Regions from separate parts of the Aquabacterium sp. G14 genome, predicted to be linked through region 1. Evidence: predicted binding sites of a transcription regulator. Region 1 holds the regulator's gene; each other region holds the start of a gene.

Evidence for each region. Region 1 encodes LexA, which represses DNA repair genes until DNA is damaged. Its sites were predicted from a motif close to ACTGTATNNNNATACAGT; they were not measured.
Region 2: imuA (translesion DNA synthesis-associated protein ImuA) is a predicted target of LexA. The motif match lies at 1,016-1,033, and genes of this name have one in related genera.
Region 3: recA (recombinase RecA) is a predicted target of LexA. The motif match lies at 921-938, and genes of this name have one in related genera.

The regions. Positions count from the first base shown of each region.
Region 1 covers NZ_JBBEYB010000003.1:11,408-13,675, reverse strand. The annotation lists gene WIT60_RS04505 (asparaginase) at 1-550, opposite strand, end outside; gene lexA (transcriptional repressor LexA) at 649-1,353, shown strand; gene WIT60_RS04495 (hypothetical protein) at 1,476-1,796, shown strand; gene phbB (acetoacetyl-CoA reductase) at 1,907-2,268, opposite strand, start outside.
Region 2 covers NZ_JBBEYB010000007.1:173,786-176,053, reverse strand. The annotation lists gene WIT60_RS09885 (Y-family DNA polymerase) at 1-205, opposite strand, end outside; gene imuA (translesion DNA synthesis-associated protein ImuA) at 165-1,007, opposite strand; gene WIT60_RS09875 (DUF2237 family protein) at 1,133-1,528, opposite strand; gene WIT60_RS09870 (SPFH domain-containing protein) at 1,556-2,268, opposite strand, start outside.
Region 3 covers NZ_JBBEYB010000006.1:102,717-104,984, reverse strand. The annotation lists gene WIT60_RS08605 (patatin-like phospholipase family protein) at 1-836, opposite strand, end outside; gene recA (recombinase RecA) at 989-2,062, shown strand; gene recX (recombination regulator RecX) at 2,049-2,268, shown strand, end outside.

The DNA.
Region 1 (2,268 bases):
TGACCAGTGGGGGCGCATCCCCGCCATCAAAGGCATCGGGGGCGTGGGTGTGCGACTTGCGTACAGCGCCGGCCGACCAGACTCTCCCGTGCATCACGGCCACCACACCTCCCAGACAGCGCTGAGCCGCCTCTTGCACCACCCGCACCGCGTCTCGAAGGTTGGTCGGGCCATCGGCATGAGGCGAGGTCGCAGGAAACATGGCGGCCGTCAACACCACCGGCTTGGCGCCATCGTGCAGTGCCTGAAGCAGGTAAGCGGTTTCTTCCAGCGTATCGGTGCCATGGGTGATCACCACCCCGGCCACCTCGTCACGCTCCAGATGCTCGTGCAAGGCACGCCCCAAGGCCCGCCAGACCGACCAGCTCATGTCCTTGCTGTCCACCTGCGCGACCTGCACCGTTTCGAGCGGCACCCCTTCCAACTCCGGCACAGCTTCGACCAATTGCGACACCGACAGTTGCGCAGCCCGGTAAGCCCATTGCCGCGACGGATCTTGCGCCGTGCCGGCAATGGTGCCCCCGGTTCCCAGAATCACCACCCGCCGCATCGTCGCTCCCAGCCCACAAATAAAATACTGGACAAACAAACAGCCCTGTATAGAATGACAGTCAACGTCGACACCCTCAGTTCAAGGCACGACACACGATGACGAACGATAAACCCAAACTCACGCCACGCCAGCAGCAGATTTTCGAGCTGATTCAGCGTGCCATCGCAAAGACAGGTGCGCCTCCGACGCGTGCCGAGATTGCGGCCGAACTGGGTTTCCGTTCGGCCAATGCTGCCGAAGAACACCTGCAAGCCCTGGCACGCAAAGGGGTCATCGAACTGGTGGGGGGCACCTCGCGCGGCATTCGCCTGAAAGCGGGCACCTTGCGCACCGTGAACGAAACCCGTAAACGGGGCGACACCGAGTCATCGGGCCTGCCCTTCAACCTTCCCCTGCCGGGGCTGGAGCAACTCGTCTTGCCGCTGGTCGGGCGTGTGGCCGCAGGCCACCCCATTCTCGCGCAGGAACACATCGAGCAAAGCTACGCTGTCGAGCCCAGTCTGTTTGCCAAGCGCCCCGATTACCTCTTGCGTGTCCGCGGCATGAGCATGAAAGATGCCGGCATCCTGGATGGCGATCTGCTCGCCGTGGCGCGCACACGCGAAGCACGCAATGGCCAAATCGTTGTGGCTCGCCTGGGCGATGAAGTCACGGTCAAACGCTTTCAGCGGACGCCAAAGGGCATCACCCTGCTGCCAGAGAACCCCGATTTTGAGCCCATCGTGGTGTCCTCCGATCATCCCGATTTCGAGCTCGAAGGACTGGCCGTGGGCCTGATCCGTAACCAACCCCTGAACTGAGACCTTTCTTCCTCACCATGCGGGTGGCGGGCATTCGCATCATCAGGCCGATGATGCAATCCCGCGTGGTGATCCTTCAATGGAATCCTGCCGAACTTCAACGTTGTTTCTGGGAGTTCATCATGATTCATCACCTGGCCCGTGCTTTCCATGTCCGCGAGGCCGTCCTCGCTGATAACGCCAACGACCCACGCCCTGCGACGGCACCATCTGCGCGCCCCATCAAGCCACGCCCCCTCACTCCGTGGCGTGCACCCCAGACGTCTGGCCATGGCACGCGGGCGGCCCAGGTCATCCCATTGCGCAGCGGTGCCGGCACCGCCACCCGAGTGCGCATCAGCACCGACCCCAGCGATGCGCGCCGCACCGTGATTGCCGGGCGTTTTGCCGAGGTCTGCGCGGCGCTCGACCGCCTGGTGCGCGAGCAGGAAGCCGCGGCCTGATACCACCAAGAAAACATCCCGCTGGCATTGCTGCGCAGCGGGATGGTCGTGACACCCTGAACCGGAGGGTGTGGTGAGACGCCCGGTGGTGCCGCACCGGGCCCAGGGGATCAACCCATGTGCAAACCGCCGTTGACCGAGAAGTCAGCGCCGGTGGCAAATCCGGCCTCGTCGCTGGCCACCCAAGAAATCATCGATGCGATCTCATCAGGCGTCCCCAGGCGCTTCACCGGAATGGTGGCGACGATCTTGTCAAGCACGTCCTGACGGATCGAGCGCACCATGTCCGTGCCGATGTAGCCGGGCGACACCGTGTTGACGGTCACGCCCTTGTTGGCCACCTCTTGTGCCAACGCCATGGTGAAGCCATGCATCCCGGCTTTGGCCGCCGAGTAGTTGGTCTGGCCAAACTGACCTTTTTCACCGTTGACCGAGCTGATGTTAACGATGCGGCCCCAACCACGGTCCACCA
Region 2 (2,268 bases), on a different contig from region 1:
GGGCGCGCAAGGCCTGCGCACCGCCAAACAAACGCTCGGATGCGCGGTATTCCAGCACCACCGCCTCTTCCAGTTGCGCCACACGCGGGGTGAACTGCAAGGCCCACCAACCGAGATGCTGCGCGTCCAGCATGGGGGATGGTGGTGAGGCACCGTCCTCCACGTCATGCCGAGAGGCCGGCAACAAGGCCATCCAGTTCTGCATGAGACCTCTGTGTCAACGTGGACGCCTCCCCGCGCCGGTGGGCTTGGGCGGCAAGGGCTGTGGGTAGGTCTGCCGCCAGGGGCTGCACCGAGGGGATGGCCCCTGTTGGCACAGACCACAGTTCAGCCAAGCCGCGAGGCCAATGCGACAACACAACCGGCTCCGCCAGCAAGGGCCCCCGGCGTTTGATCACATGCACCTCCAGCGGATGAGGGCAGGGCCCCAAGGCCAGATGCAGGCGCAAGGGCGCAGCCGACGACTCCTGGGCCGCACGCACCGGGCGGAAGGCAAAAAACAAACCGGGATGCTGAGCCGCACAAGCCTGCAAGCGCCGGATCTGCTCGGGCCTGGCCTGCGGCAACCAACTCAGCACCGCCGTCACACACTGCGCCTTCAAAGCCTGCTCGGTGGCCCACAAACGCTCCGCAGGGGCATCGGCGTCGATGCGAATCACCCGCTCAGGCTGGATGCCCTCACGCGCCAAACCTGGCAGATAAGGCAAACGTGGCGCTCCGATCAACAACACCGATCCGCCTTGCGCCACCAGGCGTGCCAGGGCTGGGGTCAGCAGGCGCCACTCTCCCAGGCAAGTTTGGGCTTGCAGGATCTCGGTCAGGCTGTGACAAGGCCAGCCCCCGCCTGGCAATACTGCATCCAGGGCCGCATGCCCACTGCTCAGTACCGACGCCTGATGGTGCCCCATGACTTCGCCACGCCACACCAGCGCAGCCAGATGCGGCGGCAGTACCGCAGGCGTGAGGGCGCTGCGGTCGGCGTGGACAAGATGTTTCAGGGTGGACATTGCAAAATACTGTATGAATGTACAGTATATTAGCGCTCAATCCAGCCCACGTCCAGAGACCGAAGGTCACAAACGGAAACGGCAGCCTGAATCGCTGCCGTTCTTCAAAAATACACTCCCGCAGGTCAGATCGCTGGTTTGCCCGACTCCAAAGCCACTGACTTGAGCATGTCCAGCGTCACCACCTCCAGCGCACGCTCATGCGTCGCCTCCAGCGACACCGGTGGCGCCACACCCGCTTCCCAGGCCTCACGCCAGCGCAGTGCGCACAGACACCAGCGGTCACCCGGCTTCAAGCCCGGGAAGCGCCATTCCGGTCGTGGGGTGACCAAATCATTGCCTCGGCTGCGCGAAAAGTCCAGAAACGCCTGGGTCATGCGGGCACACACCACATGCAGGCCCGCGTCGTCTTCACGCGTGCGGCAGCAGCCATCCCGAAAGTAGCCCGTCACCGGGTCATACGAACAGGCCCGCAACGGCCCGCCCAGCACATTGCGACCCGCAGTCAACTCCACGCTCATTCACTTCTCCTGCATATCCAGGCCAACTCAGGCCTGGCCGGGCTTCTTCAGCAAAGTCATGGCGGTGCCAATCAGGGCGGACACCTCGCTCATGTTGCCCGGGACGATCATCGTGTTGTTCTTCTGTGCCAACTGGCCATAGGCCTCCACAGCCTTTTCGGCCACCTTCAGATTCACGGCTTCCTGGCCACCGGGTTGGCGGATGGCTGCGGCAATCTTGGCAATGGCGTCAGCGGTTGCATCGGCCACCGCGGTGATGGCGGCGGCTTCACCCTGTGCCTTGTTGATCTCTGCCTGCTTTTCACCCTCGGAGCGGGCGATGTAGGCCTCGCGCTCGCCGGTGGCGATGTTGATCTGCTCCTGACGACGGCCTTCCGATGCGGCAATCAGCGCGCGCTTCTCACGCTCGGCCGTGATCTGCGCTTGCATGGAGCGCAGGATTTCTGCTGGCGGCGTCAGATCCTTGATTTCGTAACGCAGCACTTTCACGCCCCAGTTCAGCGCGGCTTCGTCCAGCGCATTCACCACGGCCGCGTTGATCATGTCCCGCTCTTCAAACGTCTTGTCCAACTCCATCTTGCCCACCACCGAGCGCAGCGTCGTCTGCGCCAATTGGGTGATGGCCACAATGTAGTTCGACGAGCCATAACTGGCCCGCATCGCATCGGTCACCTGGAAATACAGGATGCCGTCCACCTGCAACTGCGTGTTGTCCTTGGTGATACAGACCTGGCTGGGCA
Region 3 (2,268 bases), on a different contig from region 1:
GTCGGGTTGTCGATGCGTTGCAGCGGCGTCAGGCGGACCAGCAGAATGTCGATGCCCGTGGTCTCGTAGATCAATGGGTAAAGCGCCGGGTTCCCGGTGTAGCCGCCATCCCAGTAAGGCTCGCCCTCGATTTCGACCGCCTGAAACACAAATGGCAGGCAGGCCGAGGCCATCAAGGCATCAATGGACAACGATTCTGCGGTGAACACCCGCGCCTGCCCGGTGTGTACCGACGTGGCCGTCACAAACAGCGGGATACCGCATTGCTTGCAGCCCTGATGCAGCGCGGCCGCGTCAACATGGCGCTTCAGCACGGCCTCCAGCGGGTTCAGGTTGAGGGGGTTGAACTCATAGGGGCTGAACGACCGCATGAACACGTTCAGCCATTGATAGGCTGGGAACTGGTCGAAGTTGAACTCCGTTTTCAGCAGCCCGTTGGCCTGGATGTTCAAGGGTGAAAACAGGGGGCCGTGGCGACTCACGTCGCGCCAGAACTCACGCAGGGATTTCTGTGCCTCCTGCCTCGCGGCCGCCTCTCCTCCCGCTTGGTGTCCTCTGGCGTAGCCCGTCAACAGCACGGCGCCGTTGAGCGCCCCTGCGCTGGTGCCAGAAATGCCGCCGAAGTCGAGCCCATCGGCTTCCAGCAAACGATCCAGCACACCCCATGTGAAGGCGCCGTGCGAGCCACCGCCTTGCAAGGCCAGGTTGACACGAGGCCGCGCGCCGTTGTGCGAAGCGCGACCGGTGCGCGCGCGCCGGGGGCGCCGATGCACCTGATGGTCTTCCTCCAGACGCTGCGTGTGGGCCTGATCCTGGGGCGTGCGCTTGGAACTCATGAGATCAGTCTAGCGGGAAATGCTGCATCGCAATATGCGCAGGCCGCCACCCCAATCAGAGGGGCGAAAATTATTTGCGAAAGTACTGTATGAATGTCCAGCTTTTGCCATAATGCATCCCAGCCAATCATTGAACCTTCCGGAGACTTCGCATGGACGCCAACGCCAAATCTGCCCTCAGCACCGAAAAAGCCAAAGCCTTGCAGGCCGCCTTGGCCCAGATCGAGAAGCAGTTCGGCAAGGGCTCCATCATGCGCCTGGGCGAGGGTGAAGTCGTCGAAGACATCCAGGTGGTGTCGACCGGTTCGCTGGGGCTGGACATCGCCTTGGGCGTCGGTGGTCTGCCGCGTGGCCGCGTGGTCGAAATTTACGGCCCTGAGTCGTCCGGCAAAACCACACTGACCCTGCAGGTCGTGGCCGAGATGCAGAAGCAAGGCGGCGTCTGCGCTTTCATCGACGCCGAACACGCGCTGGACGCCCAATACGCCCAGAAGCTCGGTGTCAACCTGCAAGACCTGCTGATCTCGCAGCCCGACACCGGTGAGCAGGCGCTCGAAATCGTCGACGCCCTGGTGCGCTCCGGTTCGGTCGATCTGATCGTGGTTGACTCAGTGGCCGCGCTCACGCCCAAGGCCGAACTCGAAGGCGAGATGGGCGATGCCTTGCCCGGTTTGCAGGCGCGCCTGATGAGCCAGGCCTTGCGCAAACTCACGGCCACCATCAAGAAGACCAATTGCATGGTCATCTTCATCAACCAGATCCGCATGAAGATCGGTGTGATGTTCGGCAGCCCTGAAACCACCACCGGCGGTAACGCCTTGAAGTTCTACGCTTCCGTGCGCCTCGACATCCGTCGCATCGGCTCCATCAAGAAGGGCGACGAGATCATCGGCAACGAAACCAAGGTCAAGGTTGTCAAGAACAAGGTTTCGCCGCCGTTCAAGACGGCCGAGTTCGACATCCTGTACGGCGAGGGCATCAGCCGCGAGGGCGAGATCATCGACCTGGGTGTGAATGCCAAGATCGTGGACAAGTCGGGCTCCTGGTATGCCTACAACGGCGAGAAGATCGGCCAGGGCAAGGACAACGCCCGTGAGTTCCTGCGTGAGAACGCCGATCTGGCGCGCGAAATCGAGAACAAGATTCGTGACTCGCTGGGTGTGGCACTCTTGCCGGCGGCCGTGGCCGGCGGCAAGGCCGACACGGTGGAAGATGACGAGGTCTGATCCTCCGGACACCGGCACGAAGCCTGCCCGTCGCCCGACCTTGTCGCTCAAGGGGCGGGCACTGAAATACTTGGCCGCGCGGGAGCATTCTCGCGTCGAGCTGACCCGCAAGCTCGCCCCCCACGCTGAATCGCCGGAACAGGTGGCGCAGGTGCTTGATGAGCTGGAGCAAAAGGGCTGGCTGTCGGCCCAGCGTTTTGCCGACT